DNA from 4 places in the Colwellia sp. KS18-150 genome. Region 2 is predicted to be linked to each of the others. Evidence: predicted binding sites of a transcription regulator. Region 2 holds the regulator's gene; each other region holds the start of a gene.
The links. The regulator sigma-54, encoded in region 2, starts transcription at its own class of promoters, with help from an activator protein. The targets are predictions, from matches to a motif close to GTTGGCACGNNNNTNGNNT.

Region 1 (3,485 bases), 170 kb from region 2:
CAAGAGTTATCAAGCGCCAGTTATTTAATACTACTTGCCACAGGTGCTGTGCTTATTTCATTAACTTTATCATTGAATATGATGTGGAAATTAGTCGCTATTTTGTTCATCACTAGGTGGTGCTTAAAACGTTGGTTTACCCAGCAATTAGGGGGCTATACCGGTGACTGTTTAGGCGCTGCACAGCAACTCTCAGAAGTGGTTGTTTATATCTCTTTATTATCAATGTTTTCGGTGACTTATGGGTAAAATACACTTAATTATTGGTGGAGCTCGCTCAGGAAAATCTTCGCTGGCAGAGCGTTATGCTAAGTTATCAAACTTTCCGGTAACTTATGTTGCTACAGCACAAGCGCATGACGATGAAATGCAACAGAGAATTAGCCAACATCAAGCTGATCGCCCTAAACATTGGCAGTTGATAGAATCACCGTTGTTTTTAGCCAAAGCTATGGAATCAGCTATTGCAAATAACCGTGTTGAACAAGGCGAGTGTGCGCAAGGCATTTGCCTGTTGGTGGATTGTTTGACGTTATGGCTAACTAATTGTTTGTGTAAACCTAACTTGATTAATGCTAACACTGATGAAGCTAACCTTGATTATTGGCAGCACGAAAAACAGCAACTGTTATCTTTACTTGAAAGTATCCAACTGCAAGATAATGTAGATATTATTTTAGTGAGTAATGAAGTAGGTCATGGCATTGTCCCAATGGGAGAGTTATCACGTCAATTTGTAGATCAAGCAGGGTGGTTACACCAAGCGCTTGCTGGTATTGCCGATAACGTTGAATTTGTTATGGCTGGCTTACCTATTACTTTGAAATCGAACGAAAACGCTCAGCAAGGTTAACTGATGAAAACATTAATGATACAAGGCACAACCTCAGATGCCGGGAAGAGCACTTTAGTTGCCGGCTTATGCCGTGTTTTTGCTAATGCCGGTGTTAATGTCGCGCCTTTTAAATCGCAAAATATGGCCCTAAATAGCGCAGTTACTAAAGATGGTGGCGAAATTGGTCGAGCACAAGCACTGCAAGCGATTGCGGCTAAGGTTGAAGCGCGTTTCGATTTTAACCCAATACTATTAAAGCCTAATAGTAATACTGGTGCCCAAGTTATTGTCCACGGTAAAGCGTTATCAAATATGGAAGCAGGTAAGTATCACGATTATAAAAAGGTTGCTATGCAGGCGGTTGTTGAGTCACACCAGCGCTTGGCCAATGATCATGAGTTACTCTTAGTTGAAGGGGCTGGTAGTCCGGCAGAAATCAATTTACGAGCCAATGATATTGCCAATATGGGATACGCCGAAAAAGTAAATTGTCCGGTTCTTTTAGTAGCTGATATCGACCGAGGCGGTGTTTTTGCACATCTTGTGGGTACCTTAGCGTTATTATCTGAATCAGAGCAAGCGCGAGTTAAAGGTTTTATCATTAACCGTTTTCGCGGAGATATAAAGTTACTTGAATCAGGCTTAACCTGGCTTGAACAGCGTACTGGAAAACCAGTATTAGGTGTAATGCCTTACCTACATGATCTTGCTTTAGACGCTGAAGATGCCGTTGCGCTGGATAATAAAGTAACCCAAGTTAAAGTGAAAATATTTGTGCCTTTGCTGCCACATATGAGTAATCATACTGATTTTGATCCTTTGCGTTTACAGCCTAATATAGACTTGCAATACATCAAAATTGGTCAATCATTGCAGGGGGCGGATTTAATTATTATACCGGGCAGTAAGAATGTCACCTCAGATTTAACGTTTTTAAAGCAACAAGGTTGGCAGCAAGAAATTGAGCAACATTTGCGTTATGGCGGTAAATTAATGGGCATTTGTGGCGGTTTTCAAATGTTAGGTAAGCAAATTTTTGATCCCCTACATATTGAGTCAGAAGTTGAGCAAGTCTCGGGCCTAAATTTAATGGACTTTTCAACCACCTTAACAAGTGAAAAAACGTTAACTCAAGTCAATGCAGCTATGATTTTAAAAGGTGAAACGTGCCAGGTAAAAGGGTATGAAATTCACTGTGGTATTTCAAAGGGGCCGGCACTATCGCAACCGTTACTGCATATACAAAGTGATGGGCAGACGATAGAGAAAAATAGAGCTGATGGTTGTATCTCTGATGATAAGCAAATAATTGCCACTTATTTACATGGTTTTTTTGATTGCCCAGAGCCAACTAAAGCTGTGCTTAATTGGTTAGGTATTGAGGATATAGGGCAAGCCGTAGTTGATATTAATCAGCACAGGGAAAGTCAGTTAGAACAACTTGCAAATACTTGTGAACAACATCTAGATATGGATAAAATTCAATATATTATTGAGCAAGGAGTTACTACTAAAAGTAATACTGTGCGTTAGAGAATTAAATTTCTGCGGCTGTGCTCATCATTAACTAACTACTAACTACTAACTTCATGGTTAGTTCCTCATTGCAAATTGCAAAAAATACAGTTTTAAAATGCGACATTTTCAAAGGTCAATTTAATAAAGGCTTTAATAACAACTAGGTAAGTGCTTGGCATGTTAAATGCCTTTTATTTAAATACGGCGGTATTTTTAAATAAAATTTATCTGTGAGGTTGTTATGAAGTTATCCTATTTTTTTACTTTACTTCTTATTTTGTGTGCACCTAATGCTAATGCCATTGAATGGCAATGGATTGGTGATTCAACACCTGTGGTGAGTAGTGCTACTGAGGCATTTAATTCAGACGGCTCACCGATAAACCTAGTTAATATTTCAGCGCGACTTGATGCTGAATTACTTGACGATTTTTATGCCATGGTGCCTGAAGGTGTTCAAGTTAGTAACGCATTATTAACCACCTCTTTTGATAATATCAGTATTAAATCAGACCTTAGTGAAGGGGAAATAGCGACAGTGAAAGTGGCTTTTTTAAATGAAGGGGCAGGTTATAGAAACTCTTTAGGATATTTTATTTATCAAACCGATAACCCTCCAACCACTATAGCTGAAGTTGAACATGTAATTATTATGGCTAATAGCTCTAAAACAGGCTCTGGTGGCTCGTTAAATTCGGGTGATCAACTTGACTTAAATATTGAGTTATCTGCTGGCGAATCTATTGGTTTTTTTATTAATTCCAATGGTTGGGATTGGTCGTATGGTAACCAAAAAAGTAGTCACCTTTATGGACAGCCTTTCTATACGTTAACGAGTCTGAACCCAAGTGTCGGCCTTGGGCAGCGTTATCATGTCATATTTAGTGATGTGCGTAGTGAGAGTGAAGGTGGCAGTGGTTTCTTTGCTTATGGTTTTGAAGATATTTTAACCACAGGTGGTGACAAAGATTACAATGATTTAATTTTTAATGTAGAAGTTACCCCTGTATCTGCTATTGACGGTTATGAACAAGCTGAAGAATTACCGTCGGTAAGTGCACAATTAACATCAAAATTAGGGGTGTTAGCATTTGAAGATAATTGGCCTTTAACAGATGATTATGATTTTAAT
Region 2 (3,485 bases):
TAATATCAGGGATATCTTTAGGATCATTAGGTAAGTTACGTACATCTAGACTCACAGCAACGGTTTCATAATCGTTTATCACGGTATGAGTTAATGCTGGCAATAAATTAATAGGGATGTTGTCAACGCAATAATAGCCTAAATCTTCCAATACTCTTAAAGCTACAGATTTACCTGAGCCTGAGCGGCCACTAACAATTATAAGTTTCATAGGTGATGTCTCGAGTTACTAGATATTAGTATTGAGAAGTACAAGCAACTCGTTACCTTTGATCTGCAATCTTATGTGTATATTAAATTAGGTTCTAATGATAATTTTTTATTATTACAATCACTTAAGTGCTGTTTCAATAATATTTACCAAATGATAATTATGTGCTGGTAAATTAATGTGCCTGCTGAATTAAGTTAAATAATGTTTGCTTATTGATACACTTTCTCACTTGTTTCGCAGTTTTTCGCTCACTAAATAATTTAGCAATACTCTGCAAAGTTTCTAAATGCGCTTGGGTACTGTCTTGAGGTACAAAAAGACAAATAAAGATATCGACAGGTTTGTTATCTATAGCATCGAATTCTATGGCTTTTTCTGTCGTCAATAATACCGCAACGGCTTTATCTGAATTCTTTAATTTACCATGAGGAATAGCAATACCATTACCAATACCAGTACTGCCCATCTTTTCTCGATTAAGTAAGCTGTCTAATAAAATAGTACTGTCACTCTCACCTAATTCATGGGCGGCAAGCTGACACAATGTTTCTAGAATGCGTTTTTTACTGCTAGCTGGAACTGCACAAGCTGTGCAGTCCAGTGTTAAGATATCTTGTAAAGTCATAATAGGTTGAACGAAGTTTAATGATTGGCAATTTTGCCTTTATATTTGAGTACTTGACGATCTAATTTATCAACTAAAGTATCGATTGAAGCATACATATCAGTGTTAACGGCTGAAGCATGAACTTCGCTGCCATTTAAATGCACTGTTGCTTCTGCTTTTTGGTTTAACTTTTCTACGGTAAGAACAACGTAAACGTTGTTTATGTGATCAAAATGTCGCTCTAATTTAGCAAACTTAGTATTAACATATTCGCGTAAAGAGGCTGTAACTTCTACATGGTGGCCAGTAAGGTTAATTTGCATAAGCGTGATCCTTAATAAGTTAAATTTACAATAAACTTTTACGTTGGTTAGACGGTGGAATAGACAATGATTCTCGATATTTGGCTATAGTACGTCTGGCTACATTAATTCCCTGCTCGGCTAATAAATCAGCCATCTTACTATCACTTAGCGGTTTAGCAGGTGTTTCCGCCAAAATGAGCTTTTTAATGAGTGAACGTATGGCAGTTGATGAACATTCACCACCATTCTCAGTACTCACATGACTTGAAAAGAAATATTTTAATTCAAAAATACCTCTTGGGGTGTGCATGTACTTCTGAGTGGTTACTCTAGAAATAGTTGATTCATGCATATCTACCGCTTCGGCTATATCGTTTAGTACCATGGGGCGCATTGCTTCTGCACCATGTTCTAAAAAGCCTTGTTGACGCTGTACAATACAATTCGAGACTTTTAATAAAGTGTCATTACGTGACTCTAAACTTTTTATAAACCATTTAGCTTCTTGTAAATTTGAGCGAATGAACTGCCCATCATCACTTGATGATTTTGTCGTTTTGGTCATGGCGGCATATTGCTGATTAATCGACAATTTTGGTGCAGTATCAGGATTTAACTCGACTATCCAACGACCATTTTTTTTCTCTACAGAAACATCAGGAATAACGTATTGATCATCACCTTGAACGACGGCATCACCAGGACGAGGGTTTAACGTTTGAATTAAACGCATCACTTCTCGAAGTTGATCTTCTTTAAGTTTGGTTTTACGCATTAATTGGCGGTAGTCTCGATTACCCAGTAAGTTAATATGCTCACTAATGATGTGCTTACTTTCTTTTAGGTAAGGGGTATCGTCATCAAATTGATTTAATTGAATGGTAAGACAATCTGCGATAGATTGGGCAGCTACACCTATAGGGTCAAAAACATTAATACGTTTTAATACAGCTTCTACTTCATCTAGCTCTAGCCCTTCAATACCTACACTCTCTAAGATATCATCACAAGAAACGGTTAAGTAACCAGCATCATCAACCGCTTCAATAATCGCAATAGCTACGGCTCTATCAGTATCTGTAAAAGGGGTTAATTCCATTTGCCATAATAAGTGATCTTGAATGGAATCAGTCGTTTCACCTTGATATGTATAATCTTCAGAAGGGCTACTCACTGCGCCGGTATTGGATGTTCCCGCACTATAACTTTCTTCCCAAGTGGTATCGATATTTAATTCTTCTGGAATATCATTTTGCGCTAAAGCTTCCGTGGTAGTTATCTCGTCAATAGTTGCACTGGCATCTTCGCTGCCTTCAACAGTCGCCTGTTCAGTGTTATCCGTTGTTGATGAAAACGCTTCTTCTAGCTTTTCATTATTACTGTCACTATTTTCGTTAGTGTCGCTAGGAGTATTTTCATTAACTTCTAACAGCGGATTACTTTCAAGGACTTCTTGAATTTCTTGCTGAAGTTCTAACGTCGAGAGCTGCAAAAGCTTGATCGCTTGTTGCAGTTGCGGCGTCATGGTAAGTTGTTGTCCTATTCGGAGCTGCAGTGATGGACGCATTTAGTTTTGATCTTATCCTGTTTTTTTGTTTATATTATTTACTTTGGATTATAGCTTAATTTGCTAAGTACATTAGTTACTATAGCGTGAATTGCTCACCAAGGTATACATCTCTTACTTTTTGATTCGCTAGAATTTGATCCGCATCACCTTGAGCAATAATTTCACCATGGCTAACTATATAAGCATGCTCACAAACATCCAAGGTTTCTCTGACATTATGATCAGTAATTAAGATACCTATGCCACGTTCTTTAAGATGAATAATGATCTTTTTTATATCCCCTACTGAAATAGGATCAACGCCAGCAAAAGGTTCGTCTAATAAAATAAATTGTGGTTCAGCAGCTAGCGCACGCGCTATTTCGACTCTTCTTCTTTCGCCGCCTGATAAACTCATGCCTAAATTATCTTTGATATGGCAAATATTAAATTCTTCGAGCAAGTGTTCAAGCTTTTCTTGTTTTTGACCTTCATCAAGGTGTTTACGAGTTTGTAAAATAGCCATGATGTTTTCAGTAACCGTCAGTTTTCTAAAAATAGACGCTTCTTGAGGTAAATAACCGATCCCACGTCTCGCTCGTTCATGCATAGGCGCTAACGTAACATCTTCATTATTTAATATTATTTGACCGTTATCGTTAGGTACTAAACCAACAATCATATAAAAAGAGGTGGTTTTACCGGCACCATTTGGTCCTAATAAACCTACTATTTGGCCAGTATTGACACTCAGGCTAACATTCTTAACCACTTGCCGGCTTTTATATGACTTCGAAAGGCCATCTGCGG
Region 3 (3,485 bases), on a different contig from region 2:
GGCTGGGTTACGGAACAAGAACAACGTTTACTCAAAACCAAACGCGTAGCAATCGCTGGTTTAGGTGGTGTAGGTAGTACGCATTTACTGACTTTAGTTCGCCTTGGTATTGCTAAATTTAATTTGGCTGATTTTGATGAGTATGCGTGTGAAAACACCAACAGACAGGCAGGTGCAACAACGCATACATATGGCGTGAAAAAACTCGATGCCATGGTTGATATGGCACTAGCCATCAATCCAGAGCTTGAAATCAATACTTTTCCCCTTGGTATCAATGCAGAGAATACGGATGAGTTTTTGCACGATGTAGACTGTTACGTTGATTCCCTAGACTTCTTTGTAATGAATGCTCGCAGACTGGTTTTTCAAAAATGTGCTGAAAAATCTATCGCTGCAACCACTGCAGCCCCAATAGGCATGGGTACCGCTTATCTAAACTTTTTACCCGGAAAAATGACTTTCGAAGAGTACTTTCGTTTAGAGGGATGTTCTGAAAACGAACAATATTTAAAGTTTTTTCTGGGGTTAACTCCCGCAGCTTTACAGCAAGCATATTTAGTTGACCCTTCCCGATTAGATTTAGCTAATAAAAAAGGTCCATCAACCATAATGGGCTGCCAACTTGCCGGCGGCGTTGCTGCTGCTCAAGTAGTAAAGATATTTCTTAATCGCGGAGATGTACTTAATGTACCTTGGGGATTACACTTTGATGCTTACTGTAATAAGTTTAAAAAAACTTGGCGTCCTGGTGGCAATAACAATCTGATTCAAAAGCTTGCTTTTAGTATTGGAAAAAAAAGAATGGGCATCACTTAAGTAGAAATTAATTATGTTATCAGAATCTCAAAAGCAACGTTTAATTGATGCGGCTATCCTTGCCCCGTCTGCAGATAATAGCCAACCTTTTCAATACCATTGGCAGAATGACAATACTCTTGAGTTATGGATTGATCCAGAACGTTCAGGTAAAGCCTCAGATAATCGCTATGTTCTATCAGATATTGCACTTGGTGCAGTCATAGAAAATATCTCTATTTGTGCTGAAAGTTTACCGCTATCGACCCAAATAGATTACTTTCCTGACGAAACTCAAACAGAGTTATTTGTTGCCAGTATTTACTTTTTACCTGCTGATCACGTGGTAAATGACACCAATAATCTCGCTAATGAAATTCCCAAGCGTTGCACTGATAGACGCTTTCCCTTTAAAGGGCCATTAAAACCTGAATCTATCGAAGCATTAGCTGATGCTGCTAAAGAGCATGAATGTGATTTACTAACTTACACTTGTAAAAAATCCATTAAAAGCGTGCTTCCTATTATTCAACAAGCTGAAACTATTCGCTTTAAAAGTAAAACTCTCCACCAAGAGCTATTTTCTACTGTAAATTTTGATGATGCTAACGCAAAAGAAGGTATGCCAATTTCTGTATTGGCAATTGAAAAACCAGCACAACCTCTTTTTAAACAAATGAAGAAATGGTCGGTGATGAGCTTTGTAAATAAAATAGGTGGCGCAGCCATGCTAGGTTTTCGCTCCGTTCGTATTCCTATTTTATTTTCTCCTGCGCTAGTATTGATCACTATGCCAAATAAAGATCGTCTTAGTGTGATCAAAGCTGGTAGAGCTATACAAAGAGTATGGTTACAAGCTAGCCAGCAAGGTTTATCTGTTCAACCTTATGCTGCACCGGGAATCTTTTCATTAGGCTATATCGCTTGTGAGCATGAGTTTAATCCTCAGTTAGAAGCAATAGCCAAACAAATGCATAGCTTAGTTAATGAAAAAGCTTACTCTACTAACCATTATGGCTTGATGTTTTTACGTATAGGTTATAACAAGCCTGTTGAGCATAGAACTAATAGGCGTATAGCAAGTTCATTTACTAAGTAACTTGCTCAATCGAGTTATATTTCTAACTTATCTGTTCAATACTGCGAACGTTTAACACTTGGAAATTATGTGAAACGCTGAACATATTTCCCTTTATCTTAACCTTTAATAATACTAATTAACTGAGTATTATTAAAGAATGGGCACATGCCGCTCACTCGTATACTTTCAAAGCCTCTCAATATCATCACATGATAAGATCCATATAGATCCTTGAAGATCATTATATTGAAAAAGCTGGATAAAATAAGTGTCACCTTTTTTTACACTCCATGATTCACTCAATAAACCAACAATCACAAACAAATCAAAATACAATAAATAACAATGACTTATAATTATTTATGCATGTTGGCACAAGCTCTGCATTAGTCTGAGCACGGAAACTTAACAAACAAATTTATAATTGGAGTATTACAATGAATACATTTAAAAAAGGTTTATTCGCAGGTGCAGCAGCACTTGCAATGTCGATGTCAGTACAAGCTTCTGACATTAATGTTGGTGGCGTAGTTTGGGATCCAGAAGCTACAGGAACATTTAGTGATTGGTTTGCGTCTTCTGACTTTGTTATTACACAGCCAATTACTGATTTCTCAGTTCCATCTACAACAACTGGTATGGGTGAAATTACAAAAATAAATGGCAGCACTGATTTTTGTGATTCAAGTAATTGTGAATTAGTTTTTACTTATTCATATGACTTTGATCCTTCTCTAACTGTTCCAATCACAGGTACTGGTACTAACCCAGGTGATATAATTCAAGCTTTCTTTAGAAACGCTTCAATTGATTTTTGGGTTGTCGACGACGGTGATTTTGATGCGGCCTTATCTTTAGGTAGCTCAATTGATCAACATAACGCTATAGAAACTGGTGGCGATTTATGGCTTGCACTTGAAGGTTTTGACCTTGGTGGTGGTGTTGAAGCAACAAGCTTTGGTACTATTGGTGGTAGCTTTGCTTCAGCTAGCGCTTTCTTAAATGTTATTGATGATCCAGCGGCACTTGCAACAGGTAACTTCTATAACTTGAAAACAAAAGAAGTTAACGGAACAGGTGAATTCGCTGACATGTCTTTAGGATTTAACATTGACACACCAACTGCTACTGGTAGTGCTCGTTTCAATGCTGATTCTATTCCAGAGCCTTCAACTATCGCACTACTTGGTTTAGGTCTATTAGGTTTCGCTGGCGCTCGTAAGCGTAAGTCTTAATAACAAAGAGACTTCTTTGTTATTTATCAGAGATAATAAGCAAGGATAGCTGAATTGTTAAGTTACCTAAAAACCACTTCCTTTGAAGTGGTTTTTTTATGCTTGTTGTTTATTACTAACAATACCATTGTATTATCAATGTCAGAATTTTATACACTGAAAAATATAACAGTAACGGAGCTAACTAAGGTAAATATATAAAAGACTTAAGAGGGGGAGTACGGATACAAATTTGGTTATTTCAACTAAACAGTATGAAGATTAACCCGAATACAATAATAATTATAAAGGTCACTACTCGAATAGGATTTAAGTAGAATTAAACCCTATTCTTGGAGATATAGCTATTAAACAAGCTTTGAGTAATCATA
Region 4 (3,485 bases), on a different contig from region 2:
TAAGACCAATAATGAAACTATAATGCGTCAATATAATGATGGAAACTAGCGACTATTCGATTGGTATTGCTTTAATGCATATTTAGTCTTTGATTGTTTAACACTTTTTTGCAAAATAGTCGATTTTTGCTCGTTAAGTTTATTAATCGCGGCTTCATCAGTACGTAATATCCATGACATCAAATCAATATAGCTTTCCACCGAGGGGGATTTTGAATGTTCGGGTAAGGATGCTTGTATGGTTTGATCAAGCGCTACTAACATGGTTTGTCTTTGTTTTAGCGCTTGCTGGCATGATGCTATTTCATCATCAAAAGTAAATTGAGCCGCTGCAAGGGTTAGCTTTTTAATCTCACTTATTTGTTGTTCAATAGTATCAGTCATAATAAGTCGTCATAAATACTTGAGCGTTATTAAGCTTGTTTTTCTTTTGATCTTAATAATTGATGACCTTCAGATTTATCGGCCTCAGACATCTCGGCCCAAGCATCTCTTAATGGCTTTAATAATGAAATCACTTCATCAAGAATAGCAACATTTAAAGTAGCACTAGCATTCATCAATCGATCTGCACAATACTCATATAATGCATCAAAATTCGCAGATATTTCTGGTTGGGCATCATCATCAAGTGATGCACGTAATGAATTAATGATATTAACCGCTTTGGTTATTTTTTCTGCTTTTACAGTAAAGTCTTTACGCTCTATAGCGCCTTTCGCAAAAGCAATACTTTCTAACGCACCGTTAAATAACATTAAAATAATAGTGTGTGGCTCTGCAGCAAGTAAGCTACTTTCTCGATTTACATTTTGATAGGTTTTTAAGTTACTTCTCATTAGATTCACCTTAATTAATTATTAGTGAGTATTTCATCGTTAGTCGTCACCGCTACCTATAATATTAGATAGTGAAGACTTAACATACTCAGCAGTCGCGTTATAACCAGCAAGTGTTGCATCCAATGCTGTAAAACGCTTTCTTAATGTATCTTCATAGTCACGTAATCGGTCTTCTAAATCGATCCACTCTTGATCTATATCAGAAATTTGCTCATTTAAGGTTGTTTCTCTTGAAGATAAAACACCAGTAGATGAGTCAATATAGGTATCAATGAACGTAGTCATTTGAGTCGCTATACCATCTGTAGAAGCAAATATCTCGCCAACTTGATCTAAGTTGTTTTTTAATGCATCGGCTAAGCGCTCTTCACCGCTTGGTATTGAGCTACTGCTAAAGCTTGAAATTTCAAGCTGGCCGTCTTTATTTAAATCAATTCCTATCTTGCTTAATGAGTCTAAACTTCCGGTTAAGCCTGTAACGCTGTTAATAACAACATCAGTAAGTTTTTGTCTTACCTGACGTAAATTAGGATCGAAAGCCAAGCGCCCTAACTCAGGCGCACCAAGGCCTGTAATGTTATACATCAAATCATTAAAACCATCGACAAACTCATTAATAAGCGCGGTGCCATTTTCTTCATCTTGGGCAATACTTAGAGTCGCAGGTGTACCAGTATTAACTTTTTCAGCGGTAATAGTGACGTCTTCAATAACGTTTTGAAATTCATTTGTGTCATTAGTTATGGTATTGCCATCAACAATAATAATAGCATCAGTCGCTGCTTGCTCAGTGACATTATTAGTCGATATTTTATCTAGTGAGGCATCTGACGTTGTTACCGTCAAATTATTGGCTAAACCAGTAACCGTAGAGCTATAAACTAAATATGAACCAGCATCACTATTAATAATGTTAGCAGTAACACCAAAATTTTCTGACTGTTCATTGATTTTGTCACGAATAGCCGAAAGATCATCGCCAGCATCTATGGCAACATCAAAAGTATCAGCACCTGCCGTTAAGGTTAATGTCCCTGAGCCAACAGTATCAGTTGCACTGGTAAAAGAATCAGACTTTAATCGAGTTCCTTGTGCAAGTTGCTGTACTTCCACTGAAAAATCACCATTACTAGCAAAACCGTTCGTAGTAACACTGATATCTTCGGTTGAAACACTAATCGTTTGTTGATTGAAAGCATCAGCATCGGCAAGCTTTTCAAGCGTTTCATTAAAAGTAGATAGCGCTGATTTAAAACTACCAACACCTGAAAGTTCAAGGGTTAATCTTTCTTCTTTTTCTTGAAGCCTTATTTCAGTAGGGATCGCTTCAGCATCAATAAATGCCGTCACTATACCTTCTAAATCTAACCCTGAGCCAATACCCAGAGAGGTAATGCTAGTCATAATAACTCCAAAAAAATACTATTTAATTAAATCTATAAAGATGCTATTCATGTTACAGCAAGGATAAATAAATTTATTTTACTCAATTTAAGAGTATCTTCAAAATATATGCCAAAAACAAACTTTTAACCAATAAAAACAAAAAGGCGACTAGTAATTAGTCGCCTTTTACGTATTTATTAGCGACTATGTAATTATAGTAGCGATAAAGCAATTTGTGGTTGCTGATTCGCTTGAGCAAGCATTGAGCTTGCCGCTTGTTGTAATACTGAATTACGAGCAAGCATTGCTGATTCTGCAGCATAATCTGTATCTTCGATACGAGAGCGTGATGCTGATACGTTTTCAGCTGCGTTATCATTACTACGGATAACACTTGAGAAACGGTTTTGCTTAGCACCTAAGTCAGAACGAGTACTGTTTACTGTCGATAATACTGAATCTAAGTCAGTAATACGCGATTGAGCACCATCAAAAGTTAATAATGAACCCGAAGCGCCAATTGTACCTGAATCAAAATCTTGTGCGATTGATACAGAAATCGTTTGTCCTGCTTCAGCGCCGATTTGGAATTCTGCAGCGTATGAGCCATCAAGTAGGTTAGTACCACCAAATGAGGCTTGAGTAGAAATACGCGTTAATTCTAATTCTAATTCACCGAATTCAGTATCTAGTGCCGTTAAATCAGCTGCAGTATTTGAACCATTTGATGCTTGTACTGCTAAGGTACGCATACGCTGTACTGTATTTGTGTACTCATCAAGTGCACCTTCAGCGGTTTGTGCTAAAGAGATAGCATCGTTTGCATTTCGTGAGCCTTGATTTAAGCCATTAACTTGTGAAGTTAAACGACTTGAAATTTGTAAACCAGCAGCATCATCCTTTGCACTGTTAATACGCTTACCTGATGATAGGCGTTGGTAACTTGTCCCTAATTCTTCAGTTGCTGCTGACAACTGACGCTGTGAGTTTAATGAGGCTATATTACTATTAACACTTAAGGCCATGATGCTTTCCTACTATAGTTATTTATCTTCTGTAGAAATAGTTAGTATAAATCACTAATTATTTCCTGTTCTAATATCTATATCGACCGCTTTAAACAAAGCTTTAATATTATTTAACTTTTTTATTAAATAATATTAAAGCCATCACAAAAACAAAGTAACCAATTGAAACTAAAGGATATTACCGATTTACCTTTCCTAACCATGCCTTTTATAAGCACTTTAGGGAATA

Region 1: AC27IF_RS03360 (LruC domain-containing protein) is a predicted target of sigma-54. The motif match lies at 2,525-2,543, and genes of this name have one in related genera.
Region 3: AC27IF_RS16315 (PEP-CTERM sorting domain-containing protein) is a predicted target of sigma-54. The motif match lies at 2,248-2,266, and genes of this name have one in related genera.
Region 4: fliD (flagellar filament capping protein FliD) is a predicted target of sigma-54. The motif match lies at 2,344-2,362, and genes of this name have one in related genera.

The regions. Positions count from the first base shown of each region.
Region 1 is NZ_BAAJMC010000001.1:719,994-723,478, forward strand. It holds gene AC27IF_RS03345 (adenosylcobinamide-GDP ribazoletransferase) at 1-249, shown strand, start outside; gene cobU (bifunctional adenosylcobinamide kinase/adenosylcobinamide-phosphate guanylyltransferase) at 242-853, shown strand; gene AC27IF_RS03355 (cobyric acid synthase) at 857-2,368, shown strand; gene AC27IF_RS03360 (LruC domain-containing protein) at 2,595-3,485, shown strand, end outside.
Region 2 is NZ_BAAJMC010000001.1:551,028-554,512, forward strand. It holds gene rapZ (RNase adapter RapZ) at 1-211, opposite strand, end outside; gene AC27IF_RS02575 (PTS sugar transporter subunit IIA) at 387-839, opposite strand; gene hpf (ribosome hibernation promoting factor) at 857-1,144, opposite strand; gene AC27IF_RS02585 (RNA polymerase factor sigma-54) at 1,170-2,693, opposite strand; gene lptB (LPS export ABC transporter ATP-binding protein) at 2,773-3,485, opposite strand, start outside.
Region 3 is NZ_BAAJMC010000018.1:28,870-32,354, reverse strand. It holds gene AC27IF_RS16325 (ThiF family adenylyltransferase) at 1-819, shown strand, start outside; gene AC27IF_RS16320 (hypothetical protein) at 833-1,897, shown strand; gene AC27IF_RS16315 (PEP-CTERM sorting domain-containing protein) at 2,317-3,114, shown strand.
Region 4 is NZ_BAAJMC010000007.1:16-3,500, reverse strand. It holds gene AC27IF_RS10715 (hypothetical protein) at 46-384, opposite strand; gene fliS (flagellar export chaperone FliS) at 414-839, opposite strand; gene fliD (flagellar filament capping protein FliD) at 879-2,246, opposite strand; gene AC27IF_RS10700 (flagellin N-terminal helical domain-containing protein) at 2,441-3,253, opposite strand.